Regions from separate parts of the Intrasporangium sp. Soil_C_50 genome, predicted to be linked through region 1. Evidence: riboswitches for the same ligand, from Rfam matches in the RefSeq annotation. Region 1 holds a riboswitch; each other region holds the start of a gene.

Region 1 (6,937 bases):
TGCGTGACCGTGTTCGTGCCCGTCGACGGGTCGTGCGCCACGGTCGTCGTGGCGCCCTGCACGAGCGCGAAGAACGGCGCGACGTGACCGCACTCGACGTCGGCGATGATCGGCAGGCCCAGCATGCCGAGGGCGTCGCGGACGGCGTCGTGCTGCGTGAAACCGTTCGACTCGGGCGCGTTGGTGCGTGACACGAGGACGCCGTTCGCAGCGTCGAAGAAGCCGCGCAGGCGCATCGCGTGCAGCGCGCGGCAGATGTCGTAGGAAGCCCACTCCGCGATGTCGAGCAGGACGACGAGCCCGTCCGGGGCGTGCTGTGCCGCAAAGGCGTTGGCGTCGCCGTACGTGCCGCCGGCGAGGAAGCTGATCGTCTCGACACAGCCGCCGACGAGGCGTCCGGAGAAGCGTGCGGACTCGCCCTCGTGCCCGGGGTCGATGCGGGTCCACGTGCCGCGTCCGTCGAGGGTCATCTGCGAGACCGTGGGGTTGCCGGCGTAGTCGTCCCAGCCGCTGGAGCGGAACCGGCCGGGGGAGCGCTGCGCCAGCTCGTCGCCCGGCGTCGCCGCCGCGACGTCGACCCAGTGGAGGATGCCGGCGGGCAGCTCGTACGGGGTGTCCATGAGGTTCTGTCCGTGGATCGTCGCGATGCCCGTGGTGAGGGTGAGCGGCGTCAGCCACGTCGACGTGTCGGAGAAGCCCACGCACCACGTCGGCTCGGCGGCGGCCACGGCGTCGAGGTCGAGCAGGTCGAGCAGGTCGATGCCGGTCTCGCCGCCCCACGGCGGTACGACCGCGCGAATCGTCGGGTCGAGCAGCATCGCCATGAGCTCGGCGGCGCGCGCCTCGCGGGGGCCGCTCACGTGGCTCGGGGCGTGGTTGAGCTCACCGACGACGACGTCGAAACCGCGGTCGCGCAGGCAATGGACGGCGTGGTCGAACCGACCCCGGAGGGCGTCGGACACGCCGGAGCTCGGCGACGTCACGCCGATCCGGTCGCCGGGGCACAGGGGAGCGGGGTAGCGGATCGGCATGGCCGACATGGTGCCAGCCGTGCCGACCCGCCACACCCGGGTTTCGGTCGTGTCAGGCCTTCGCGGCGGCGAAGCCCTGCTCGAGGTCGGCGACGATGTCGTCGATGTGCTCGATGCCGACCGAGAGGCGCACGAGTCCGGGCGTGACGCCCGCGGCGAGCCGGTCCGCGTCGGGCCCCTGGGAGTGCGTCGTCGACGCCGGGTGGATGACGAGCGAGCGGACGTCGCCGATGTTGGCGACGTGGCTGTGCAGCGTCAGTGCCTCGACGAACTTCCTGCCCGCCTCGAGGCCGCCCGCGATCTCGAACGACAGGACGGCGCCGGCTCCGCGAGGGGCGTACTTCCGGGCCGTCGCGTAGGAGGGGCTGTCGGGCAGCGATGCCCAGACGACCCGCTCCACCTGCTCGTGGCCCTGCAGGTACGCGGCCACCTTGGCGGCGTTCTCGAGGTGGCGTTCGATCCGCAGGGACAGCGTCTCGAGGCCCTGCGCGATGAGGAACGCGTTGAACGGTGCGGCAGAAGGACCGAGATCGCGCAACAGCTGGACCCGGGCCTTGAGGATGTAGGCGAGGTTGGCGCCGAGGGGGCTGCCGACGCCGAGGTCCCGCGCGAAGACGAGACCGTGGTAGCTCTCCTCCGGGGTGTTGTAGTTCGGGAACTTCTCGGGGTCCGAGGCGTAGTCGAACCGGCCCGCGTCGACGATGACGCCGGCGATCGACGTGCCGTGCCCGCCGAGGTACTTCGTCGCGGAGTGCACGACGACGTCGGCGCCCCACTCGATGGGCCGGATGACGTACGGCGTCGCGATGGTGTTGTCGACGACGAGCGGCACGCCGTTCTCGTGGGCCAGCGCCGCGACCGCCTCGATGTCGAGAACCTCGGCCTTGGGGTTGGCGATGGTCTCGCCGAAGAAGGCCTTGGTGTTGGGGCGCACGGCGGCGCGCCACGCGTCGATCGAGGTGGGGTCCTCGACGAAGCTCACCTCGATCCCGAGCTTGGGGAAGGTGAACTTCAGCAGGTTGACGGTTCCGCCGTAGAGGCTGGGTGACGCGACGATGTGGTCGCCGGCCTCGGCGACGTTGAGCAGTGCGAGGGTCGTGGCGGACTGGCCCGACGCGACGAGGAGCGCGCCGACGCCGCCCTCGAGCGCGGCGATGCGCTGTTCGACGACGTCGGTCGTCGGGTTCATGATCCGCGTGTAGATGTTGCCGAACTCCTTGAGCCCGAACAGATTTGCGGCGTGGTCCGTGTCGTTGAAGACGTAGCTCGTCGTCTGGTAGATCGGCAGGGCTCGCGCCCCGGTAGCGCTGTCGGCGGACTGCCCGGCGTGGATCTGCTGGGTCTCGAAGGACCACTTCGGCTCGGTCATCGGTCGTTCTCCTCGTTCGGTCGGTGACCGGGTGCCCCGTGGACGGGTCCGGCGCACCGACGGGTCGGTGCGGGAGAGGGAGTCTCCGCGCTTGCCCGCGCGCCGGCTGGCGACGACGGGCCAGGTCCTCACCCGGGGCACCCCGCCGCGGTGGGAGGGTTGCCGGCCAGCGAGCCGGGGCTTGACGCTGACACTCATGACCTAACGGCGAGTGTACGGACGCCTGTCCGCGACGTGGGAGCGCATGTCCTCATCGTGGACGCGTCGGCGTGGCCTGCCGCTGGAAGTGCGCCACGGCGGAGCCGGCGCGGCGACCGTGGTGTCGATCACTAGGACGTCCTACTAATCCGAACCGGCGAGTAGGATCGCCGCCGTGAGCACGAATGCCGAGTTCGACCTGTTCCGGACCAGCGAGGACCACGAGGCCCTGCGAGAGGCGATCCGGGCGATCGCCGAGGACAAGATCGCCCCGTACGCCGCCGCGGTCGACGAGGAGGCGCGCTACCCGCAGGAGGCGCACGACGCCCTCGTCGCGTCCGACTTCTTCGCCCCCCACGTGCCCGAGGAGTACGACGGCGTCGGCGCCGACGCGCTCGCCACGTGCATCGTCATCGAGGAGGTCGCTCGCGTCGACGCGTCGGCCTCGCTCATCCCGGCCGTCAACAAGCTCGGCTCGCTGCCGCTGATCCTCGACGGCAGTGACGACCTCAAGCAGCGGTACCTGCCGCCGCTCGCGCAGGGCAGGACGACGTTCTCCTACGGCCTGTCCGAGCGCGAGGCCGGGTCGGACACCGCGTCGATGAAGTGCCGTGCGCGCCAAGAGGGCGACGGCTGGGTGCTGAACGGCCAGAAGTCGTGGATCACGAACGCCGGTGTCTCCGAGTACTACACGGTGCTCGCCGTCACCGACCCTGACGGCCCGCGCGGCGGCAACGTCACGGCGTTCGTCGTCGAGAAGTCCGACGAGGGCTTCACGTTCGGTGAGAAGGAGCGCAAGCTCGGCATCAAGGGCAGCCCGACGCGCGAGCTGCACTTCGACAACGTCCGCATCCCGGGCGACCGGGTCGTCGGGCAGGTCGGCGACGGCCTCAAGATCGCGCTGCGCACGCTCGACCACACCCGCGTCACGATCGGCGCGCAGGCCGTCGGCATCGCCCAGGGTGCGCTCGACCAGGCCCTCGCGTACGTCAAGGAGCGCAAGCAGTTCGGCAAGCACATCGCCGACTTCCAGGGCATCCAGTTCATGCTCGCCGACATGGCGATGGAGCTCGAGGCCGCGCGCCAGATGGTCTACGTCGCCGCCGCGAAGAGCGAGCGCGGCGACAAGGACCTCTCCTTCTTCGGCGCGGCTGCCAAGTGCTTCGCCTCCGACGTCGCGATGAAGGTGACGACCGACGCCGTCCAGCTGCTCGGCGGCGCCGGCTACACGCGCGACTTCCCGCTCGAGCGGATGATGCGCGACGCCAAGATCACCCAGATCTACGAGGGCACCAACCAGGTCCAGCGCATCGTGATGGCAAGGCAGCTCCTGAAGTGGACGGACCGGCGTTAGCGCAGGTCAGCGGCATCGTACCGGCCGCTGAGGACGGAAAAGGATCCCGCTTGCGTCCCGGGGCGAGGTTGATCGGGGCATCGTTCGGCACTCATCAGAACGCGCTGTGTGACAGCTATGTGACAGACCGGCGGCCGCAGCATTCGCCGGGTGAGGCGACTTGGCGATCGCATACGGGCGGCCGCTAGTCGTGATCGACGTCGCTGCCGGCCAGGAGGTCGTCCAGGTCGTCGAACAGGCCGTCCAACGTTTCCTCAGGCAGCGGGTGGTCGTAGCCGTTGGAGTAGACGTACCGCAGTTGGGCCGCGGCGCGGGCGAGGCTTCCCCCGACGTGGAGGGGTTCGCGAATGCTGGTGAGGGCGAGGTGCCACCACAGGAGGGCGAACTCGCGCGGAGTCAGGGTACTTACGGCAACTCGCTGGTCGTCCAGCGTGGGTCTGCCAAGGCGGTCGCCCTGCGCGTCGCGCATTTCCTCCCAGGTGTCCCATCCCTGCGCGATGGCTTTGAGGTCGTCGGTGAGTTCTTCACCGAGGTACTCGGCGACCGTCCACACGGTTCCGCTGCGGATGAGGGCGCGCCGGCGCCGGGCGGGCCAGTGTGGGTACCGCTGGGTGATGAGGGGCATCAGTACGTGTAGGGTGGCTCGGTCGATGCGGGATCCGGTGAGGCAGGCGACGGCCTCGGCGATGTCGACGGGGTCTGGTTGGGTGATGTGCCGCCCGTGGAGTTGTGCGATGACGAGTTCGATGCGCTTTTGTTCGTTCGCGGCGGCGGTTTCGATGCACCACCGCAGGCAGGCGCGGATGACGTCGATCGTCATGTGTTCGATGAGGCCGTCGGCGATGAGAACGAGCCCGAGCACTTGCCACGGACGACCGCGGGCGGAGTTGGCGGCTAGCGTTGCCGCGATCTCGCGGGTCTCATCCGGGTGGGTGGCTACGTTCCCGCGCGCCCCGAGGTGCAGGACGAGTGCGCGCGGGAGGAGGCCGTGCTGGCGCCACCGTTCGAGCTGGTTCCGAGAGCAGGGAAAGCCCTCCTCGGCAAGGTGGTTGAGGAGATCCTGGTCGGCCTGTGACAGTGCGGAGCGGGGCACGAGGCCAGTGTGTCAGTCCCCCGCAATGAGGCGTACAGAACGGCTGGTGATGGGCCGTACGGTCGGGGCAGTTGACGCGACCAGCAGGGGAGCGTCACGGCGTGAAGGAGTTGCGAGATGAGTCTTTCGACGATGGCCCGGGTAGTAGTGGACGTGGCGGTCGACATCGTTCGCGCGGTGCTGGGGGAGGTCGGCACGGCGCTGCTGGCCAAGGCGCTGGACTTCGTGTCCGGGCTGGTGGACCGTGCTGTCGCGTTCCTGATGGGCAAGCGCCAGTCCGCGTCCGCGTCGGCGGGGACGGGTGCACAGAAGGTGGCCGAGTCGGTGGTGGACACCCTCGTCGCGGCCTTGGGCCGGGCGCAGGCTGAGCTGCTGCGGCTCCGGGGCTCGCTGACGGTCGACGACGTCTCGGGCGTGTTCGCCCGGACACTGGCGCCCGCCGCCTTGCCTGCGTGACATGGCTTACGCCCTCGGGTGCCCTGCCGGCTCGCCCGGCAGGGCACCCGAGGGCACCGAGGGCAGCTTGCGCCCACTCACTGACGGTCACACGGCGCCCGTTGGTGCAATCGCCACGCGCTGGCTGTCGCCGAAGGGCTCGAGAACGCCGTGCGTCTGGAATGTCGAGCATCTCCCTTGCGGCACACGTCACCGGCGCTTGTTGGTGCGCACACCGACGGGGACGGTCTGTCCCTCGAGCCGCAGGCTGCCGCCCGGTCCGCGGTTGGTCCATGACGACAGGTAAGACTGCGGAAACTGGGTGACCGGCCACTCATCATGCTGCGCCGGTGCGCGCCGGCAGCGTCGGCACATGACGCCGAACCCGCTGGCGGCTACCTCGGGTAGGAGGGCGACGTGGTCGGCGTGGCGCCGACCACGGCAACGGTCGTGCGGGCACGGGATGGCCTTGACCCTGGTCTTGGACGTGTCCGCGTAGACCAAGTAGCGCGGGCGTGTGAAGCCGCCGGAGCGCCGTTGCGGCCTGGCGAGCTCGCGGATCTCGGCCTCGGTGTGGCCGAGTGCGAGGGCGACATCGAGGACGGGAAGGCCGTGACGACGGGTCTCGGTGTCTGCGGTAAGCATGTCTAGGGCGTGCTGGATCCATGTCGTGTCGTCGGGTACCGCTGCGTCGCCCCATGACAGCTGGGGGTCGAGGTAGGTGCGGCGGAGCAGCTGCGTGTAGGCGCTGTCCGGCTGGGCGCCGTCGACGGCAGCCAGGTGGGCGTAGATGCTGCGGCGCACCTCATTCAGGGGGTGGTCAACGAGGGCGCACTTGGCGCCCCGGGCCGTGACAGCCTGGCTGACGAGCCACGGCATGACCCTGCGCTTGAGGAGGCCGGCGCGGCTGACGCCGAGCAGTTCGGAGACCGCGGTGAGGTCACGGCCCTCTTCGAAGAGGTAGCGCACGACGGTGCTGGTGTTCGCGAGCGCCTTGCCCGTCCGCGTGCGGACGTTGCTCACCGTGCCGGTGAGCGGTAGCGCGACCGTCCGCCGGTGGCGAGGGGGAGGAGTGCGTTGCAGGACCACGCGATGTCGTCGCCGCTCGCCTGGAACTGCCAGTCGACGAGGTGCTCGTCGCAGAGCAGTCCGAGGCGCGCGCTGCCGGAGCCGTTGTCCCGTGAGGCTCGTTCGAGCCCGACGACGAGGTAAGCGGCGAGGCTCACGTCGCCGGCGTCCTGTCGGCTGGCCCGTTCATGGCTATCGCGTTGCTCCTTGAGCTGGCGCGCGAGCCGGTCCGCGTCCGCGGCGAGGGCGTCGGCCCGCGCGGCGACCTCGCTCGCCTGATCGGCGTACGCATCTGCCTCGCGGTCGTTGCCCGCGATGCTGGCACGGGCGGCAAGGGATCGGTGTCCTTGGGCCTCCTTGCGGAGCTCGTCTGCCTCATGCCGCAGCCG
Region 2 (6,937 bases), on a different contig from region 1:
TGCCGCGGACGAGCTGGCGCACCTCGTGCTCGAGGCCCTTGTCGGTCAGGAGGGCCGTGACGCGGGCGAGCTCGGCCTCGAACGCAGCGGCCTCGTCGGCGTCGAAGTCCTTCCCACCTCGGTGGGAGCTGATGACGACGAGCTTGGTGCCCCGGAGGACGCATTCCTCGGCGGCTCGCTTGAGCGCCGCGCGTCCCTCCTTGGTGGCGACGTATCCGACGACGATGGCCACTTCCCGGACCTCCTTGGTACGGCAACAAACCGGTGGTCGCACCGTACCCGATATGGGTCGGCGCGGCACCGGCACGAGCGGACTGCCCCGCCGCCGGTCGTGACCGTGTCCGCGATCTGTCAGCGAGGGCGGCGCCGGGCGAGCGCCTCGCGGACGACCGAGCCCACCTGCGCCTCCTCGATGAGGAAGCCGTCGTGGCCGAAGGCCGAGCTGATCGACACGCGTGTCGCGCCGGGCAGCGCGGCGTGGAGCTCGTCGGACAGCCTCGGCGGGTAGAGACGGTCGGTGTCGACGGAGACGACGGTGCAGTCGGCCGTGACACGGGCCAGCGCCGCCTCGAGCCCGCCGCGGTCGCGGCCGACGTCGTGGGAGTTCATCGCCTCGGTGAGGACGACGTAGGAGTTGGCGTCGAAGCGGCGGGCGAGCTTGCCCGCGTGGTGGTCGAGGTAGGACTCGACGGCGAAGCGCCCTCTGCCGGCAGCACGCTCACCGACGCTGAAAGGGTCCTCGCCGAGCTGGGCCTCGCGACCGAACCGGTCGCCGAGCTCGGCCTCGGTGCGGTAGGTGACGTGCGCGATGCGACGCGCCAGGCCCAGGCCGGTGTCGGGGCGGTGCGCCGACTCGTAGTAGTCGCCGCCGGCGAAGTGCGGGTCGGTGCGGATCGCGAGCAGCTGCGGCTGGCACCACGCGATCTGGTCGGCGGTGGCGTAGGGCGTCGAGGCGAGCACGATGCAGCGCTCGACGGCGTCGGGGTGGCTGACCGCCCACTCGAGGGCGCGCATGCCACCCATCGAGCCGCCGATGACGGCGGCGACGCCGGTGATGCCGAGCCGCGAGAGCAGGACCCGCTCGGCGGCGACCTGGTCGCGCACCGTGACGTACGGGAAGCGGCTGCCCCACGGGCGCCCGTCGGGGGCCGGGCTCGCCGGCCCGGTCGTGCCCTGGCAGCCACCGAGGACGTTGGCGGCGACGACGAACCACTCGTCGGGGTCGACCGCCTGGCCGGGCCCGATGAGGCTGTTCCACCAGCCCGGCGACGGATGACCCTCACCGGCCTCGCCGACGACGTGGCTGTCGCCGGTCAGGGCGTGCTCGACCAGGACGACGTTGTCGCGGGCCTCGTTGAGCCGGCCCCACGTCTCGTAGGCCACGCGGACGCCGGGCAGCACTCCCCCGCGCTCGAGCTCGAGGTCACCGAGGTCGGCGAACCGGCGCCCGCCGACCGGGTCGCCGTCACGCCACACGCCGTCCCCGCGGCGGGCGTCCGTACGCTCGTCCGTTCCGTCGGGAGCCTGGGGGCGATGGACCGGGCGGCGCGTGACCTGGCCGGGACGGTGGGTCACAGTCATGCGGAGTGCTCCTCGGATGTTCGCGCTTGCCGCAGTCCGTACCGGTGCGGCCTGGTCCTCACCCGGGGCACCCCACCGCGAAGGAGGGTTGCCGGCCAGCGAGCCGGGGCTTGTCGCTGGCGCTCATGACCTGCTCCCAACCATACGCGACGGGGGGTTCGGCCACCGCGAGCCGGTCCAGCCCGTGGACCGGACCGGACGACCGGGTCAGGCGCACCGCGGCGGGCGGATGCCGCGCTCGAGCACCGCCCGGACGAGCGTCGCCAGACCGTGTCCCGGATCGGCGAGCAGGGCACGGTCGGCCGCGAACGACGCATGGGCGCCGACGCCGAGCCACCAGCCGTACGCGGCGGTCGCCGCGAGGACCGGCGCCGCGCAAGGCCCGGGCGTGGCCCGGCACAGCTGTTCGACGCGTGCCAGGACGAGCCGCTCGGTCTGGGCCTCGGTGTCGGCGTCCGTTCCGGGGTCGCCGTGGGTGTCGATCGCTCGAGCGAGGCGGGTGGCCAGCTCCTCGGCCACGTGGTCACCAGGGAAGCCCGGGCAGAGCCACGAGACGACGAGGTCGCGCACGGGCGTGTCGACGAGTGACCCGACGAGCGCTGCGACGGTCCGGGGTGACGGGTCGACGTCCAGCCCGTCACGCACGAGCCGCACCCAGGCCCCGAGGGCCTCGTCGACGAGCTCACCGCGCGCCCGACCGTCGGCGGTCGTGCCGCCCTCGCCGGTTCGGTCGAGCTCGCGCACCCACTCCTCGACCGCGAGCAGCCGCGCGTCGTGGTGAGGGTCCTCAGGCGGGAGGGGCTCGACGAGCCGGGCCAGCTCCTCGCGGCTGCCGAGGACGGCGGTCCCCATCGCGACGTACTCGGCGACGGCAGGGACGTCGGCCGGCTCGGGCATCGGCCGCCCCGGCGACGGGCAGCAGTCGCAGTCGAGGCCGAACCAGCGCCCGTCGCGCACGACCAGCCGCTCGCCGACCGTCACCCCTTCCTCGTCGAAACCATCGCGCAGCGCGTCGAGCAGCGGCACCGGATCGCCCCTCTCGTCCGGGCCGCCGGCGAAGCCGACGAGGACGACACGGCTCGGACGCTCCTGCACGAGGGTCGGCACGCTCTGCTCGGCCGCGCGTGCGGCGCCGGCCGGACCGACGAGGTCGAGCCGGGCCACCAGCCCGAGGCGCACCTCGTGGAAGCAGACGACGACGACGCTGCGTTCGGGCCGGAAGCCGAGGTGGAAGGGCAGGACCGTCAGCAGCTCGGCCGGTCCGGACAGGGAGATCTTCGGCATGCCCGAAGGCTCCCCCGGGCCGGGCCGGAGCGGCAGCCCGGTGCGATCCGGCTGTGGACGCGTGCCCCTCGGCGCGAGGGGGTGTGGACGACCGCGACTCAGCGCTCGAGCCGCTTGCGGACCGACTCGAGCACGTAGTCGGTCGCTGCCTGCCGCGCGCCCTCGGGCAGGCGAACCCGCTCGGTGCGTCCGGCGCCCGACGACGGCGCCTCGGCGGACGGCCGCGGGCTCGTGGGAGCGCCCGGCAGGCCGCCGAGGCGCCCACGGGCGGCACCCGTGGCGTCGCGGTCGCGGCGTCGGCCGTCGGTGACCTCGCCGGCCCACAGTCGGGCCCGCGCGTCGGCAGCAGTGCCGAGCGTGGTGCCCGACGCCTGACCCGGCGTCGGCCCCGAAGGAGGCGGCGTGGACGTCGGCGCGGCCTGCCCGGGCACGGTCTGCCCGGCGGCACCTCCCCGTCGGCCGCCGGGGTGCAGGCCCTGGCCGATCTCCCATGCGATGAAGCGGTCGGTCTCCTCGAAGAACGCCCGCACGACCCAGGTCAGCACGACGGCGTCGTCGACCGCACCGATGACCGGCAGGATCGCCTCGGGCACGAGGTCGATCGGCGAGGCGACGTAGGCGACGGCAGCGGCCACGAGCCCGAGACGCCGCAGGGACGTCCCGGCGTACGTGTGGTCGAGCGTGGCGCGGACCAGGCGGGGCACCGCCTGGACGCGCGCGCCCACCCCGGGTGCACCGGGTCGGGTCGAGGCACGCACGACGGACGCCACGGTCGCGGCGAGCTTGATCCGGGAGGCAGCCTTCATGCCCGACCCAACGTACGGCGGGCGACCTGGATTCCCGACGGCATGGTCGTCACGACGCGCACCTCCTCTGGCTCCCCCCGGGTCCTCAGCGACCGAACGTCGCCAGGGGCGGGAACTCCTTGGCCGCCTGCTTGCCGATGCGCCCGAGCATGTAGACGTCGACGGCAGCCCCGAGCAGGCCACCGACGATGGGCACGGCGCGGCCGAGGCGGGCGAAGGTGCCCTGGCCGATGCGGGCGAGGAGGCGGAAGCCGACGGCCTTGTTGAGGACCATGACCGCGGGCGCGGGCAGGCGGTCGAGGGCGAGGGCCGACAGCTTGCCCCCGGCCGCGTGCAGGCCCGCCTTCCGCAGCATGTCGTCGCTGTCGGCGCCGACGAGCGTCAGCAGGATCGCCGAGCGGATCTCGGGCTGGTCGATGTCGTAGCCGCGGACCTTCGCGGTGGCCGCGGTCAGCCGCGTGGCGAGCAGGTAGAACTCGAGGATGTTCGCCGGGAGGGACACCGGCATCGTGAAGAAGCCACCGAGCCCCGTGATGAATCCGCCTGCGGCACCGAGCTGCCGATGGTCGCGCGCGATGATGCGCAGCGCCTGGTCGGCATCGCCGGCCGCCTCTCGGAGGGCCTTGGCGGCGACCGCCTCCGCGGAGTCGAACGGGCCCTTGCCGTCGATGCCGATGTCGAGGAGGCGCTCGACGAGGCGTGTCGCCGCCCTCGTCAGTCCGCCCTCCGCGGGCTGGTCGACGCGGGCCGACGCTCCGTTGCGGACCACCGCCCCAGCCTGCTCCGCCGCGCCGTCCGAGGCCTTCACGGCCTCGGTCCTGTCCCAACCGAAGAAGCCCACCGGCTCTCACCCCTTGAACGAGTCGTGTCTTCCGCCGCGCCTGGCGGCCCTCCACCGTCACCGTATGACGAGTCGGGGTGCGGGTGCGCCCCGAGGTGTCGCCGATCTGCGGCTCACGCGCGGTCGGGGGTGTCTCGTAGGGTCGTGCCATGCCCGGACCGATCCTCGGCGCGTCGCTCGACGAGCTGCGCCGCGACCGCACGAGCGTCAAGTGGCGGCGCTACGACCCCGACGTCCTGCCGCTGTGGATCGCCGAGATGGACGCCCGGCCCTGCCCGGCCGTCGTCGAGGCCGTCGGCGCGGCCGTGCAGCGTGGCGACACCGGCTACGCCTGGACGGCCGTCTACGCGGAGGCGTTCGCCGAGCATGCCGAGCACACGTGGGGCTGGCGACCTGACCCCGGCGCCACGGTGCGCGTCACCGACGTGCTCACCGGCGTCACCCACCTGCTCGGGCTGCTCACCGACCCGGGCGGTCCGGTCGTGCTGACGACTCCGGTCTACAACGCCTTCTTCGAGGTCGTCGAGGCCGCCGGGCGCCGGGTCGTCGAGGCACCCCTCGGTGCCGACCACCGCCTCGACCTCGACTCTCTCGCAACGGCTTTCACAACCGCTACCGCCGGGGGCACCCGAGCCGTGCTGCTCCTGTCCAACCCGCACAACCCGACCGGCACGGTCCACACGGCCGGCGAGCTGGCCGCGGTGGCTCGACTCGCCGAGGACTACGGCGTGCGGGTCGTGTCCGACGAGATCCACGGCGCCCTCGTGTACTCCTCGAGCACCTTCACCCCGTACCTGACGGTCCCGGGGGCGGAGCGCGGCATCGTCGTGTCGTCGGCCTCCAAGGCGTGGAACCTCGCAGGGCTCAAGGCCGCCGTCATCGCACCGGGGCCCGACGCCGTGGCCGACGTGCGACGGCTGCACCCGTTCGTGACCTTCGGCGCGAGCCATCTCGGCGTGGTCGCGCACGTCTCCGCCTGGCGCCACGGACGTGAGTGGCTGGCCCACCTGCTGGGCGAGCTGGACGCCAACCGTGCGCTGCTGTCGCGCCTCGTCACCGAGCGCCTCCCGGGCGCGCGCCTCGTCGTGCCCGAGGCCACGTACCTGGCGTGGCTCGACCTGCGCGGGCTCGGCCTCGGCGACCGGCCCGCGACGCGGCTCGTCGACACGGCACGCGTCGCACTCTCGGACGGCCCGACGTTCGGCGCGGTCGGGGCGGGGCACGCGCGGGTCAACTTCGCCACCTCCCCCGACATCCTCTCCGAGGCGATCGACCGGATCGCGGGATCCGTTGCCTGACAACGCAGTTCCCCTCGTCGCACTCGTCGTCGGACCGACCGCCGGCCTTCTGCTCGGAGAGGGGGTCGACGAGCACGTGCCCCTCGAGGACGTCGTCGAGCGGGTGGCGAGCGTCACGGCGTCGACGCGTCCGCGGTGGGTCGTGTGGTCGGCCGGCTCGACCCTCCGGCCGGTCGTCGACGCCCGGGTCGACGTCCCGCGCACCTGGGACCTCGCCGAGGCCCACCGCCTCGTCAACGGCGGCTGGCGGGCCACACCCGGACACGTCGTGGCGGCCTGCCGGGGTCTGCCCGAGTCCGACGTGCCCCGCCGACGCGCGCCCCGCCTCAGCGGGTTCGACGGCGACCTGTTCGACGTCGTGGCCGGCGACGACCCGTCGCTCTGGACCACCGACGCACACCTGCGCCCCGACGCCCTCGCCTGGGCGAGCACGCCGGCGCGCCTGCGCGAGCTGGCCGAGCTGGCGCTCGAATGCCAAGCCGCACAGCGGGACTCGCTGGCTCGCATCGGCGGCCAGACGTCTGCCCGTCTCGAACGCACGGTGTGGTCCGAGTCCGCCGCAGCAGTGCTGTGCCTCGAGCTCGAGCGGGACGGCCTCCCCGTCGACCGGCCCGCCGCCGAGACCCTCATCGCCGCTGCGGCCGGCCCTCGACCCGCCGACGACGCCGACGCCGCACGCATCCGCGCGCACCGTGACCAGGACGTCCTGCGTCACGCGCCGGGCCGGCCGGTCGCCGACCTGCGCAACCCGGGGCAGGTGCGCGAGCTGCTGCAGTCGGTCGGGGTCGACGTGCCTAACACCCGCGCCTTCGTCCTGGAGCCCTACCGGCGTACGCACCCGTTGGTCGATGCGCTGCTGCGGTGGCGCAAGGACGAGCGCATCGCGACGACCTACGGATACCGGTGGCTCGACGACCACGTCGGGGCCGACGACCGGCTCCGCGGTGGCTGGACCGCCTGCGACGGTGCCGCGGGGCGGATGACCGCCCAGAACGGCCTGCACAACCTCCCCGCTCCCCTGCGCCCGGCCGTGGCCGCGGCGCCGGGCCACGTCTTCGTCCGCGCCGACCTCGGGCAGGTCGAGCCCCGCGTCCTGGCGGTCGTCAGCGCGGACCGCGCCTTCGCCG
Region 3 (6,937 bases), on a different contig from region 1:
GCTCGGCTTCGCGATGTTCGCCCTCTCCATCGGCGTCGCCTGGCGTCGGCGGTTCCCGGTCGCCCTGACGATCGTCGGGCTCGGCGTCGCTCTCGTTGGACAGCTCGGCCCGACGGTCGCGCTCATCGGCCTGGTGTCGGTTCTCCTGTGGCGGCCCCGGGTGGACGCGTGGCGCCTCGGCCCGTTGGTGCTCCTCGCCACGGGCGTCGCCGTGTGGCGCGACCTCGAGACGCTGCCGCGCACCAACTCGTTCTGGGGCTCGATGCTGAGCCTCGGTGTCGAGCCGGTGCCGTGGTTCGTGCCGGTGGTGCTGACGCTGGCTCTCTTCGGGTCCTTCGTCGGCATAGGGCTCTGGCTGCGTACGCGGGCCGACCTTCGGACGGCCGAGGTGGTCGTCGCCGAGGAGCGCGACGCGGTCACCTCGCTGACCGACCAGGTGTCGCGGCAGGCCGAGCGCGAGCGGCTGGCCCGCGAGATCCACGACGGACTGGGCCACAACCTCTCGATCCTGTCGGTCCACGCGGGCGCGCTGCAGGCCATGGCCGACGCCACCGCGCCGCAGGCGGACACCGACACCGCGGCGTCCCAGATGCGTGAGTCCGCGCGGGTCGTGCGCGAGACGGCGGCACGATCGGTCAGCGAGCTGCACAGCCTGCTCGACCTCCTCCGCAACCCTGGAGATGCGGACGTGGCCGCTCCGACGCGGACGCTACGAGACGTCCGGGCTCTCGTCGACGACTCGGTGACCGCCGGGATGCCGCTCATCGCAACCGTGTTCGTCGACGACGGCGAGGCGCTCGACCCGCACATCGCGCAGGCCGCGTACCGCATCGTGCAGGAGCTGCTGACGAACGCGCGCAAGCACGCCGCCACCGTTCCGGTGCGCCTGAGCGTGACGGGCGGCCCCGCTGAGGGACACCTCGTCATCGCCACCGCAAACCACCTTCCGCCTCCGACCGGGCACCCGAGGACGGACGCGGGTGCTGACGGTCCGCACGCCACCCGACGCGGCGTCGGGCTGAGCGGCGTCCGCGAGCGCGTCGAGCACTACCGCGGGGACATGACAGCCGGCGTCGACGAAGACGGCGTCTTCCGGGTGTCCATCCGCCTGCCGTGGCACCAACCCGACCGAGACAGGGACACGATCCATGACTGACGCTGAGACCCGACGCCCGATCCGCGTCATGCTCGTCGACGACGACCCGGTGGTGCGGACCGGGCTGCGCTTCATGCTCGGTGTGGCCGCCGACCTCGAGGTGGTGGCCGAGGTCAGCGACGGAGACGAGGTCGTCGGCGCCATCCAGGCGCATCGGCCGGACGTCGTCGTGCTCGACGTGCGGATGGCACGGGTGGGCGGCATCGAGGCGATCGCCGCGATCAAGGCGCGTCCCGAGGCGCCGAAGGTGCTGATGTTCACGGTCTTCGACACCGACGACGTGGCGCGTCGGGCGGTGGCCGCGGGCGCCGACGGGTTCCTGCTCAAGACAGCGTCGCCCGGAGAGATCTGCGGCGGCATCCGCAACGTCGCCGGCGGCCTCGGGGCGGTGTCGCCGAAGACCGCGGCTCAGCTGTTCACCCACGTTCGCGAGGACCCGCTCGCAGCGCAGCGCGCGGAGGCCGCCCGACTCGTCGCCACGCTGACGCCTCGGGAGCGCGAGGTGGTCGCGGGCCTGGCCCGTGGACTGTCGAACGCTGAGCTGGCGCGCGAGCTCTACGTCAGTGAGACGACGGTCAAGACGCACGTCGCGAGCGCCTGCACCAAGCTTGGCGTCGACAACCGCGTGCAAGCCGCCGTCGTCGCCGACCGCGCCGGCGTGACTTGGACGCGGCCGGTTCGGCCCAGCTGATCCGACGCGTGGCGGCGCCGTTCAGGCGGCAGGCTCCCCCATGATTTCGCTCGTCCACAGTGCCGCGTCGAGGATCCTGAGCGGCTCCCGGTCGAGAACGACCTCGCCGTCCGCGTCGCTGAGCGCCGCGGACTTGGCGGCATCGATGGCCCTGCGGACGTCCGGGTCGCCCACGAGGTGGCTGAAGACTTGCCAGTCGACTTGGTAGTTGCCCTTTGGCAGGAGCCCGAGCAACTGACAAACGACGTTGTCGCGAACCGGGAAGAGGTCGGGTCGCTTTCGGGCGCACAGCTTGCTGGCCGTGACCCATGGGTTGGAGTTCTCGACCCCTGCCTTGGCCAGGGCGCCCTTGACGTGTCGGTAGAAGACCTCCATGTCGCGGAGTCCGTTGTCGTCGACGTCTTGGAGCGGGGTCGTCGGCAGGTTGCGCAGAGCAGCGTGCACTGCCTCGCGCGTCGCGCCGTCCTGAGTCAACAGGCGGGCGGCGCCAGCGGGGATGGGGACGCTGAGGAGCGTCGTGGCGAAGAGGTCGTCCGCCCCGATCCCCTCCGGGTCGTTCGTGCCGATCGACGCGAAGCTGGCGCCTGCGTAGTCACCGGTCACGGTGTAGTACCGCCGCAGACGCCATCCCGACCGCTCGGGCTCGAGTGCTGAGAGCGCCCGCTCCTTGGCGCGAGCCAGGACCTCATCCGTGGGCCGAACCCAGTCGTCGTTCGTCATCCTTGTCCCTCCCCTGTGATGGTGGCCCGACGATAGGCGCACCCGCCGACAAGGGGCCTCATCGCCGCACGCAGAGTTGCGCGCGCCGATGAGACCAGATCACACGCAGCCGTCGAAGCCTCGGTAGCCCGTCTCCCCGTCCGGTTGCTTCGTGATCCACTCGTGCCACAGGACTACTCGCTCAGCCTCGAGGGCGTCGTCGAACGGACCCTCTCGATGCAGGCAGTCGTCGCAGAGCGTGTGGTAGCGGTTGTCGCTGCCGATGCAGACAACGACCAGGTGGCAGCGCCAGGGCGCTGTCCCTTCTGGATGCCCGGGTCCCTCAGGCTGATCGCTCATGCGTGCGGCGAGCTCCACGAGGGCGTCGTCCGGCAACTTGTCCCGGTACCCGTCCGGAAGGCCGCTCATCGTGCTTCCTCCTCGACGGCGGAGAGCCACTGCAGCCGGTACAGGTCGCCGGTGAACCCCGTCTCGGAAGCTCGCTCGAGCGCTGCCGCGAGCGCGCGGCCGGGCGTGCTCCCCGGGTGACGGACTGCCTCGCGCGCCGTCGCGTAGTCAGGATTGCTGGCCAATCGGCGCCGCAGAGCCGCGGGCGTGTTGTCGTCAAGCCCCAGGTCGAGCGAGATCGACACGTCGTACCAGACCAGCCACTGCTCGTCGTCCGGCCACGGCTCGAGCACGAGCGCCGCGACGGTCTCGAGGTCGGACTCCTCGATCCATCGCGCCAGCACGCAAGCGCGGCCTTTCGCGGACGCCGGCCACGAGATGAACTCGCGACGCTCGCCCAGGTCACCCCACTGCCTGATGACCGCGAGCTTGGGCGCCACCACCCCGATCGATCCGCCTCCGTCCCAGCTGATCGGCGCGCCGCCGGACTCGCTGAACCACCGGTACTCGACGACGGTCTCTCCGACGAGCCCGCCGTTCTCGATCTCGTCGTCGCCGACCGTGAGCCACCGCCAGCCTTGAGCGGTGCGCACCGCGACGACGGGCTGGCCATCGACCGTGCAGTGCACGAGGCGTGACGGCAAGCCCTCGACGAGACGAGCGATCTCGTCCAGGTCGAGCCCGGCCGCCTCAACTGCCTCTTCGTCGGCGCCTCGGTCTTCGGCATCCGGGTCGACGCCAACTCGCGGGACGCGGAGGTGTTGCAGGAGGTTCACGTCGATGTCTCGCGCCGCGTTGAGCTCACAGACGATGTCGGGACTGACGGTCGAGAGGTCGCGCACTCCAGCCAACGCGGCCTCGACTGTGGGGAACGCCCCGACAACGGCGCTCATCCACTCGCGTGGTCCGGTCGCAGACGGCGTAAGCAAGTCGGAGCGCTCGACCCGCACGCCACCAACGGCGTCCGGCAGCACGAACCACCGCTCGCGCCGGCCGTCCGGGAAGGACCGCTTGACGGAGATCCGCGTCGAAGCGGGCACCTGCGGCCACGAGCCCACCGCGATGCCAGTCAGAGTGTCGGCCCACCATGCCACCTCGTCAGGGTCGCCGACGGAGCGAGGCAGGTTCGTCGCGTTCCCGATGGCTGCAGCCGCGCCCACGACATCTGCCGCCGGCCACCCCTGCTCCGACCAGCGCCGCGCCTCTTCGATGTCACCGCCGAGATCCACCCACTGGTTCACCTGACGCGGCCGCCAACTTCCGGGCCATCCTGCCTCGACGTGCTCACGATGCTGGGCTGCGTTGCGCTTGCGGGCCTCCGCCTGACGGGCGCGACGCTCCTCGCGCCTCTCCTCGGATGCGCGTGCTTCCGCGGCCGCGGCTCGGTCCGCCTCGTGCTGCTGCTCCTTCCGCTGTGAGTAGCGCACTCGATCAGCCTCGACGCGCGGTGCCCAGTAGTCCGCCGCGAAGGCGAGGAAGACGTCGTTGAGCAGCGCGGCCCGCTCGTCGTCGGCCACCTCGAGGGCCCGGTCCAGGGCCGTGTTGGCGGCGGCGATCGGGACGTAGGGCGACGCAAGACCGAGCTCTCTCCATGCCCGGTCGGCGCCGGCGTCTCGCGCGTCGGGCGTGACCTGGCGCCAGCCGAGCGGGGCGGTCGAGTGATCCGTGCACGAGACGACCGTCAACGCGTCAGCCGTCCACTCGAAGATGGCGTCCTGCTTGAATCGCCACCCGAGGTCGACCGCTTCCTGCCGCGTGAGCCCGACGATGGCGACGCTCGGTTCGACGTGCAGCCACGCAGGGTCGGCTCCGGCAGCGGGGTGGTGCGACGCGTTCCTGGCATCCAGCTGTTCGACCAGGGCGCGCTGCGCGCGACGGTTGTCCGTCTCATTGGCCTGCCGGCTGTGGGGGTTGTATGCCGTGACGATGTGGACCGGTTGCGAGGGGGCATCGCCAACCGCGACCCCGGACTCCGCGCTCTCGATGACGAGGAGTCCGGCTGGAAGGTGCAGACGCAGCTGCACCGTGAGGTAGGCATCGCGAATCATGCGTGGACGCCCTCCGTGATCCCGGCGGGGGCCGCCTTCTCCCAGCCGCTCGGGTTGCGGCGATCCAAAATGCCACTCGGTTCGGGTCGCCACTCATCGTGGAGCGTTGCGTCGAATCGCGTCCAGATGCCCTGCCCGTAGCATCGTCGTGCGGGGTATCCAGCGCGCCGCAGACACTGGGTGATGTGGAGCGCTTCAGGAACCCGAGCAGAGTGAACCTCGATCACGTTGATGGACAGGGGATCACCGCACTCTGCTCGAGCTACGAGATGGTCGGCCGCCGCGGCGGACGTCGTCCCGTCCAGGAGGTCGTAGTCGAGCCAGAGCTCGTCGACCAGTCGGCCACGGACGCGACGAAGGAGTTCCACTGCGTCGTGCCCGCGGCGGACCTGTAGGTGGGGTCGCCGGTCACGGAAGGCGCGCGTGTCGTCGACCAGAACGGTCAGCGGAGTTGCCACGCTCGGCTCGGCAAACAGGGATGGGTGCATCGACAGCCCTTTCGGTCCAAGGAGCCCCTGAACCGAGGCCCGCTCTAGCCAGACCGACGGATGCCGGCACGGCCGGGTCTTCCTTGGACGGCACCGGGGCGGACCGGTTGCCGGGCGACCCCTCCAAGGTGGGTAACGGTCGCGCCTCTTGACCCAGAAGAATGATGGCAGATGCCTCGGACGTCAGGGCGAAATCTGCGCCACTTGGGTGGGCTTGTCGGAGACGTTTGCGACCCCTCCGTCCGAGCAACATCTAGCTGAGTCAGACGGTGGCGTCGACGGGGTCGCGCATGGTGACGCTCGACAGCTCGCGCGCCGGAAGGGCATCTACGTCTCCGTCGAGGACGCCGTCGGCGGCCAACTCAAGCGCACCGACAAGGACCGCCACGACGTCGCTCTCGCCGCGCTCCACGACTGCCACCCACCGTCCTCGGTCGCCGTGTGACGCAACAGGCCCCGTCTCCCTTCGGAGGAGGCGGGGCCTTCTGCGTTGCGGCGCCGCGCTCCGAGCGATGACGTTGCGGAGAGCAGAACTTTCACACGTCCTGTCATGCAGAGTTCCGGATGCGGCCCAGCGCCGACTCCACGTTTGCGGCTTGGCGCCCGCGCGCTACGAATCAACCTGACGAGTCCTCCGTTACCCTCACGTTTCGTGACGGGAAAAGCCACAGGTCCTACGGTCGTAGTCCTCGACGCAACTCAAATCCATCGCGACTGGTTTCTCGCTAGCCTTGAGTTTCAACTCCTGCGATACCTGGCTCGAACCCAAGGGCTTCGAATCGCTGTGCCTCCTTCAGTAGTCCAGGAGGTGGTCGCGAACCACGGAAGGGAGGCCCTGGCGGCTCAAGCTGCATTTCGTCGCGCGGCCGCCACCCTCGGGCGGATAACCGGGACTCAGCCCTCATCGCCACCGGACACGGGTTTGACGGACACGTACGGCCGATACCTGCAGGACCGCCTTGAGAACTGCGACGTCGAAGTCCTTTCGTGGCCTACCGGTGACCACGAGTCGGTCGCTCGCCGCGCGTCGAATCGCGTCGCGCCGTTCGATACAAGCGGAAGCGGATACCGAGACACCCTGACTTGGTTGAACTGTTGCGAGCTCGCGCGTGCCGGCCACGATGTCTTTCTGGTCACCCAGGATCACGATTTTGCCGCTGCCGACGGCACTTTGCACCCCGCGCTAAAGGCGGAGTTAGTCGGACTGGCGGGTGAGGTCCGGCTGGTCAATCGCCTCGGACCTTGGCTGATGGAGCGGGTGCCTTGGGAAGAGACCCAGACTCTTCGGGATGCCGCGGGTAGGGCTCGTGATGAGGAAATCGCGTCTACCTTCGCACCGTGGGACATGTTCGAAGACGCCGACTTCAGCGCTGAGGAACTCGGCCTGCCCCGCTCTGCCGAAATCCGATCAATCGAGTATTTCGGAAGTGGCGGCATGTGGCTTGAG
Region 4 (6,937 bases), on a different contig from region 1:
CCAGCAGGTGCTCGACGCGGCGGCCAAGGCCGGGCGCAAGGTGGCGATGGTCGGCCGCTCGATGGTGCGCAACATGGGCATCGCCGCCGACCTCGGCTACCTCCACGTGCCCGAGGGCATCCTCGTCGACATCAAGCGCGTCAACGACATGCCCGACGAGGAGGTCGTGCTCATCTGCACCGGCTCCCAGGGCGAGCCGATGGCGGCGTTGTCCCGGATGGCCAACCGCGAGCACCGCATCGACGTCGGCCCCGGCGACACCGTGCTCCTCGCGAGCAGCCTCATCCCCGGCAACGAGAACGCCGTCTACCGCGTCATCAACGGCCTGATGCGACTCGGCGCGAACGTCGTGCACAAGGGCAACGCCAAGGTGCACGTCTCCGGCCACGCGAGCGCCGGCGAGCTGCTCTACTGCTACAACATCGTCAAGCCGCGCAACGTCATGCCGGTTCACGGCGAGTGGCGCCACATGTGGGCCAACGCGCGCCTCGCGATGCAGACCGGCGTCCCCGAGGACCACGTCGTTCTGGCCGAGGACGGCGTCGTCGTCGACCTCGTCGACGGCTTGGCGTCGGTCGTCGGCGTCGTCGACTGTGGCTACGTGTACGTCGACGGAAGCAGCGTCGGCGGGGCCGACGAGGCGCTGCTCAAGGACCGCCGCATCCTGCGCGACGAGGGCTTCATCTCGTGCATCGTCGTCATCGACTCGGCCACCGGCAAGATCGCGAGCGGCCCGCAGATCACGGCGCGCGGGTTCGTCGAGGACGACGAGATCTTCCAGCAGGTGATTCCGAAGGTCGAGCGGGCCATCGAGGAGGCCGTGGCCAACGGGGTCCGCGACGACCAGCAGCTGCAGCAGATCGTGCGGCGGGCGGTCGGGTCGTGGGTCGGTGGCAAGATCCGCCGTCGGCCGATGATCATCCCCGTCGTCCTGCAGGCCTGAGCCGCCCGTGACCGAACACACCGGGGACGCGGTGATGCGTCGCCGTTGGCGGCGGGTTGCCGACGTCGCCCTGCTCATGGCGCTCATCGGGCTCCTCGCCGTGGCGGCGCTGCGCTGGTTCGACACCACCGTGTACCCGGTGGTCGTGCTCCAGACGACAGTCCCGCTCGTCGTGATCGGCCTCGTGCTGCTGGCCGTCGCAGCGCTGCTCCTGCGGCGTTGGGTCGTGGCGGTCCCGATCGTGGTCGCCACGGTCGTGGCGCTGGTGGCGGCGGTCCCTGCGTGGTCGTCGAGCACCCGCCCCAAGGCCGAGGCCGACCTCACGGTGATGTCGGTGAACCTCAATGACGGGCATGCGAACCCGCAGCAGCTCATGGACGCCGTCCGCTACCACGCGGTCGACGTGCTCGTGCTGCTCGAGGCGACCCCGGGGGCGGTCACCGACATCGACGGCGTCGGCGCGCGGACGTTCTTCACCCAGCGTGCCGGTGAAGCGCGGGAGGGCGTCGTCGGCACGCTCGTCCTGTCGCGCTTCCCCCTGACCGAGCTCGACGACGGGGTCGGGCCGGACGGTGACAGCCTCCAGCCGGTCGTCGACGTCACGACGCCCGTCGGGAGGGTGGAGCTGCGGGCCGTGCACCCGCCGCCGCCCTTGCACTACCAGACGGACCGGTGGCACGCGGGCCTGACGTCGCTGACCACGTGGGTGCGTCAGCAGCCGACGACCGAGCCGCTCGTGCTCGCCGGTGACTTCAACGCCTCGTCCGGTCACCCGGTGTTCCGCCGGCTCGCCCAGGGGCTCGTCGACGCCCAGGTGGCGGCCGGCAACGGCTGGGTGCGCACCTGGCCGTTCGAGGGGCACCGCATCCCGCCCTACGTCGCGCTCGACCACCAGCTGAGCCGGGGCCTGGTCCTCGTCGACGCCGGCCAGGTCGCGTTCAACCGCACCGACCACGCCGCGGTCTGGGCGTCGTACTCGCTGTCGGCCAAGCGCTGATCCCCCGGGCCGAGGGTCAGCCGAGGGTCAGCCGAGGGTCACCAGGGGCGCTCGACCTCGACGTCGCGCGGGTCGGCGCCCTCGACGGTCCAACCGGCGGCCGTGCGGGTCCACGTCCGTGACGGCCCCTCGGCGACGAGGCCGGCGACCGCGTCGACGAGGCGCTCAACGCCCGCGGCGGTGCTGCCGAGGCCGACGCTGGCACGCACGGCCGTCTCGGGCCGCTCGCCCCACGGGTCCTCGAGCAGCTCGTCGACGAGCAGGTGGGCGCAGAACTTGCCGTCGCGCACGCCGATGCCGTGCTCGACCGAGAGCACCTGCGACACGAGCGCCGGGTCGAAGCCGGCCACCGTGAAGGCGACGACGCCGACGCGGTCGTGGTCGTCACCGAAGAGCGACAGGACGTCGACACCGGGCACGGCCTCCAACCCGGTGCGCAGCCGCTCGAGCAGGGCCTCCTCGTGGGCCTCGATGGCCGCGCGATGGCGCTCGATCGTCGCGCAGGCGGCGGCAAGGGCGATGGCGCCGACGACGTTCGGGCTGCCGCCCTCGTGGCGTGCCGGGCCGGTGACCCAGACGGTGCCGGTCTCGGTGACCGATGCCGTGGCGCCACCCCCGGGCAGGTACGGGGCGCCGGCGTCGAGCCAGTCGCGGCGCCCGGCGAGCACGCCGGTGCCGAACGGGGCGTAGGTCTTGTGGCCGGAGAAGGCGACCCAGTCGGCGTCCCAGGCCGCGAGGTCGATGCGGCGGTGAGCCGACAGCTGTGCGGCGTCGACCGCGATGCGGGCGCCGTGCTCGTGGGCGAGGCGGGCGAACCGCTCGACCGGCCACACCTCGCCGGTGACGTTCGAGGCGGCCGTCAGCACGACGAGCCGGTGCTTGCCGGGGTGCTCGGCGAGGGCCTCGTCGAGCAGGTCGAGGGCGTCGTCGGTGCCCTGCGGGATCGGCAGGCGCACGGTGCGCGAGCGGCCCCACGGCAGCAGCGTCGAGTGGTGCTCGCTGCCGAAGACGAAGACGACCGCGCGGCTCGGCAGCGCGTGCGCCAGGACCGACCACGAGTCGGTCGTCGTGCGGGTGAAGACGACCTCGTCGTCCTCGCGCGCCCCGACGAAACGGGCCACCTCGTCGCGGGCCTGCTCGTACCAGGCGCTCGTCAGGCGCGAGGCGTACCCGGCGCCGCGGTGCACCGACGAGTACGTCTCGAGGGCGCGGTCGACGGCGTCCTTGACGGTCTGCAGCGCCGGCGTCGACGCGGCATGGTCGAGGTTGGCGTAGGCCACCTCGCCGGCGGTGGTCGGCACGCGCAGACCGGCACCGACGACGCGGGGAAGGGCCTCGGCGTCGGCGACGACGCGGAGCGCGCGGGTGCGCACGACGGGGGCGGGTCCGCCGCCACAGAGGGTCGTGGTGCTGGGAAGGGCCGACATGGCAGTGCTCCTCGTGGGTACTGGGACCCACCCGGTGCAGGTCCGCGCTTGCCGACCTCGTCGAAACCAGCCGAGGGCGGCCTGGTCGTCACCCGGAGCACCCCACCGCGGAGGAGGGTTGCTGGCCAGCGAGCCGGGGCTTGTCGCTGACACTCTTGACCTGGCGTCGACGATAGGTGCGCGGCCGCGCGGATGTCCACCTCGCGATCGACGCGTGTCGCCATCCGAGACGGGGTGGGCTCGCGGCCGGCGTCAGCGTCCGCGGCGACCCCCACGGCCCCGGCTCCGGCGGGCGCGCAGGACCTCGCCGACCTCCGCGACGAGCGTCCGCCCGGGCTTGTCGTTCATCGAGCGCCAGGCAGCGACGCCGGCCGTCCCCATCCCGAGTCCCGCGACGAGGTAGGCGGCCGTGGTCCCGGCGTAGGTCAGCGACACCGGCCCGAGGTCCACGGTGCGAGGCAGAGGGAGCAGCGCCTCCGCACCGGCGGCCAGCAGTGGGGCGACGGCGAGCACCAGCACGAGCACGACGCGGTTCAGCGACTGGACGAGGGCGAAGGTGCGGCCCCTGACCTCGTCCTCGACGGTGAGCCCGAGGAGGGTGTATCCGACGACCCAGGCGACGCCGATGACGGCGCCGAGAAGGGTGGCGACGGGCAGCGCGACGAGCAGCACCGGGACCAGGGCGAGGACGAGCAGGAGCAGTCCGGCGCCCACCAGGGCGGCGCCGAAGGCGCGCGGCCGGGAGAACCCGGCGAGCACCCGCGGACCGCCGACGATCCCGGCCGCCATGCCGGTGAAGACGGCGACGAAGAGCAGGCCGTAGCCGGGTGCGCCCGCCCCCATGTCCTGGGCGAAGCGCGTCGCCAGGCCGACCACGAGCCCACCGGCGCCGAAGGCGCCGAGCATGCCGCCGACGAGGCCCCGGACGAAGGGGCGCCGCCTGACCACGAGCAGGCCGTCGGCGACGGTCCGGACGACCGACTGGCCCGCGAGCCTCTCGGCCGCCGGACGGACAGGGAAGGTGAGCCGCCAGATGATCACGGCGCTGAGCAGGAAGGTCGCGGCGTTGGCGTACAGCGCGACGAAGATGCCCTCGGCGTCGAGGCCGGGCAGGACGGCGTGCAGCGGAGCGCCGAGCAGGGACAGGCCCGAGAAGGCGAGGGCGGCCAGGGGCGCCGTCCCGTAGCTGCCGACCAGACCCAGCTGGTTCGCCAGCTCCAGCCGCTCCGCCGGCACGAGGTTGGGCACGGTGGCGTCCTTGGCCGGGTTCCAGAAGAGGGAGACGCACTCGATGAGCACGATGGCGACGTACATCCACCACAAGGACCCGACGACGGGGATCGACACGAAGAGGCCGAAGCGGAGCAGGTCGCCCACGACCATCGTGAGGCGCCGGTCCAGGCGGTCGGCCACGACCCCGGCGAGCGGGCCGAGGACGACGGCCGGAGCGATGCGCAGGACGAAGACGCCCGAGACGGCGAGGTACTCGCCGACGCCGCCGGTCGCCAGCTCGGCGGCGAGTGCCGCCGTGGCGAGGAGGGCGAGCCAGTCACCGAAGCTCGAGACGGTGCCGGCCGCCAAGAGGTCGCGGAAGGGCCTGGTGCGCAGGAGCTGTCGGAGCGCAGCGCGGCCGGGCGGCGTGAGCCCGCCGCCGGTCTCGTCTCCCTCGGTCGGGGGTGACCCCGCGCTCACCTCCCCAGCGTAGGAGTCGCCCGCGGACGGCCGTCCGGGTTCACGGCACTGCCGTCTGATGCTGATCCGCTCTGGTGCGCGTGTGACGCGTGAGTTCAGCGGTGCGTTGACGTACGGTGCCAGCATGGCGACACGTCCGTCCACCACCCAGCGCACGAGCTCTGCGGCCGCCACGCGCGCCAAGGGCACGTCGTCACGTCCGCCGGCGGCCCGGTCGACGCGTCCTGCGCAGCGCAAGCCGGCGGCCCCCCGCAAGGGGCAGACCAAGGGCCAGAGCAAGGCCAGGGGCGGCGGCCTGCCGTTCCCGTTCAACGCCGTGCGCAACACGTGGATGGGCGTCTCGCACCTCGCCGGGGGTGCCGTGCGCCGCGTCGGCCACAGCGCCGCAGACCTCGAGCCGGAGCACAAGCGCGACGGCATCGGGTTCGCCCTCATCGCCCTCGCGGTCATCGTCGCGGCCCGCGAGTGGTGGGGCGTCACGGGCTCGTTCGGCGAGGTGGTCCACGCGGTCTTCGCCGGCACGTTCGGACGCGTCGCCTACGCCGTCCCGCTGGTCCTCCTCGCGCTCGGGCTGCGGATGCTGCGCGCGCCCCAGGACGAGGCGGCGACCAACCGGATCATCGTCGGCACCATCGCCCTGACCTTCGCCGCCTGCGGTCTGTCGCACCTCGCCGACGGCATCCCCAACCCGCCCGACGGCGCCGACGGCATGCGCGCCGCCGGGGGAATCATCGGCTTCCTCGCCTCCAGCCCGGTCGCCGCCGCCGTCTCGCCCTACGGCGCCACGGCCCTGCTCGTGCTCCTCGGCATCTTCGGGCTGCTCGTCATCACCGCGACGCCGGTCAACATGATCCCGACGCGCCTGCGCCAGCTCAAGGCGCTCGTCATCGACCGCGGCACCCACCACACCGACGCCGACACCGACGCGCCGGCCGCCGCCCTCAAGCGGGCGCGTCGCAAGCCCGTCGACCTCGCCGAGCGCGACGGCGACGAGGCGTTCCGCCAGGCTGCGCAGAAGGAGGCCGACGACGCCCCCACCAAGCGGGTGCGGCCGGGGGAGAAACGTCCCACCGCGCCCGGGGTCCTGGCCCCACGGCCGAGCGGGGAGAGGGCGGTCGACGCCACCGACCCCCGGACCCACGGCGCCCCCGACACGAGCAAGATCGGCCCGAAGGCCGAGCTCGTGCCGCCACCGATGTCCGAGATGCCCTCTCGCGTCGAGCAGCTCAGCCTCGGCGGCGACATCACCTACCGCCTGCCCGACGCCGCGATGCTCAAGCCGGGCTCACCGCACAAGACCCGCAGCGAGACCAACGACGCCGTGGTCAACTCGCTCACCGGCGTCTTCGACCAGTTCGACATCGACGCCGCCGTCACCGGCTTCACCCGCGGCCCGACGGTCACGCGTTACGAGGTCGAGCTCGGCTCGGGCACCAAGGTCGAGCGCGTCACGGCCCTCTCCAAGAACATCGCCTACGCCGTGGCGTCGGCCGACGTGCGCATCCTGTCGCCGATCCCCGGCAAGTCGGCCATCGGCATCGAGATCCCGAACACCGACCGCGAGAACGTCGCCCTCGGTGACGTCCTGCGCAGCCAGACGGCGCGCAGCAACGAGCACCCGATGGTCATGGGCGTCGGCAAGGACGTCGAGGGCGCCTACGTCATCGCCAACCTCGCCAAGATGCCGCACCTGCTCGTCGCCGGCGCCACCGGCTCCGGAAAGTCGAGCTTCGTCAACTCGATGATCACCTCGATCCTCATGCGCTCGACGCCGGAGGAGGTGCGCCTCATCCTCGTCGACCCGAAGCGTGTCGAGCTGACGGCCTACGAGGGCATCCCGCACCTCATCACGCCGATCATCACCAACCCGAAGAAGGC

Evidence for each region. A riboswitch is a leader RNA that binds a small molecule or an ion and turns the genes downstream of it on or off. The one in region 1 is predicted to bind S-adenosylmethionine.
Region 2: it holds a riboswitch for S-adenosylmethionine, as region 1 does, so the genes downstream of both, metX (homoserine O-acetyltransferase MetX) here and AC3A5R_RS19325 (bifunctional o-acetylhomoserine/o-acetylserine sulfhydrylase) in region 1, are expected to answer to the same signal.
Region 3: it holds a riboswitch for S-adenosylmethionine, as region 1 does, so the genes downstream of both, AC3A5R_RS09940 (cyclic-phosphate processing receiver domain-containing protein) here and AC3A5R_RS19325 (bifunctional o-acetylhomoserine/o-acetylserine sulfhydrylase) in region 1, are expected to answer to the same signal.
Region 4: it holds a riboswitch for S-adenosylmethionine, as region 1 does, so the genes downstream of both, AC3A5R_RS01355 (aminotransferase class V-fold PLP-dependent enzyme) here and AC3A5R_RS19325 (bifunctional o-acetylhomoserine/o-acetylserine sulfhydrylase) in region 1, are expected to answer to the same signal.

Annotation. Positions count from the first base shown of each region.
Region 1 covers NZ_JBDGKB010000013.1:55,399-62,335, forward strand. The annotation lists gene AC3A5R_RS19320 (LD-carboxypeptidase) at 1-1,031, opposite strand, end outside; gene AC3A5R_RS19325 (bifunctional o-acetylhomoserine/o-acetylserine sulfhydrylase) at 1,084-2,400, opposite strand; SAM riboswitch class IV at 2,483-2,602, opposite strand; gene AC3A5R_RS19330 (acyl-CoA dehydrogenase family protein) at 2,774-3,952, shown strand; gene AC3A5R_RS19335 (hypothetical protein) at 4,137-5,045, opposite strand; gene AC3A5R_RS19340 (hypothetical protein) at 5,163-5,501, shown strand; gene AC3A5R_RS19345 (hypothetical protein) at 5,691-6,503, opposite strand; gene AC3A5R_RS19350 (hypothetical protein) at 6,500-6,937, opposite strand, start outside.
Region 2 covers NZ_JBDGKB010000009.1:45,614-52,550, reverse strand. The annotation lists gene AC3A5R_RS16780 (universal stress protein) at 1-232, opposite strand, end outside; gene metX (homoserine O-acetyltransferase MetX) at 352-1,581, opposite strand; SAM riboswitch class IV at 1,599-1,712, opposite strand; gene AC3A5R_RS16770 (DUF4192 domain-containing protein) at 1,789-2,865, opposite strand; gene AC3A5R_RS16765 (YkvA family protein) at 2,964-3,671, opposite strand; gene AC3A5R_RS16760 (EcsC family protein) at 3,757-4,479, opposite strand; gene AC3A5R_RS16755 (MalY/PatB family protein) at 4,662-5,810, shown strand; gene AC3A5R_RS16750 (DNA polymerase) at 5,803-6,937, shown strand, end outside.
Region 3 covers NZ_JBDGKB010000003.1:52,852-59,788, forward strand. The annotation lists gene AC3A5R_RS09915 (sensor histidine kinase) at 1-1,156, shown strand, start outside; gene AC3A5R_RS09920 (response regulator) at 1,149-1,847, shown strand; gene AC3A5R_RS09925 (DUF6308 family protein) at 1,869-2,567, opposite strand; gene AC3A5R_RS09930 (hypothetical protein) at 2,667-2,975, opposite strand; gene AC3A5R_RS09935 (DUF3293 domain-containing protein) at 2,972-5,002, opposite strand; gene AC3A5R_RS09940 (cyclic-phosphate processing receiver domain-containing protein) at 4,999-5,490, opposite strand; SAM riboswitch class IV at 5,527-5,644, opposite strand; gene AC3A5R_RS09945 (hypothetical protein) at 5,753-5,911, opposite strand; gene AC3A5R_RS09950 (PIN domain-containing protein) at 6,041-6,937, shown strand, end outside.
Region 4 covers NZ_JBDGKB010000001.1:274,861-281,797, reverse strand. The annotation lists gene AC3A5R_RS01365 (ribonuclease J) at 1-943, shown strand, start outside; gene AC3A5R_RS01360 (endonuclease/exonuclease/phosphatase family protein) at 951-1,940, shown strand; gene AC3A5R_RS01355 (aminotransferase class V-fold PLP-dependent enzyme) at 1,979-3,367, opposite strand; SAM riboswitch class IV at 3,407-3,528, opposite strand; gene AC3A5R_RS01350 (MFS transporter) at 3,620-5,059, opposite strand; gene AC3A5R_RS01345 (FtsK/SpoIIIE family DNA translocase) at 5,184-6,937, shown strand, end outside.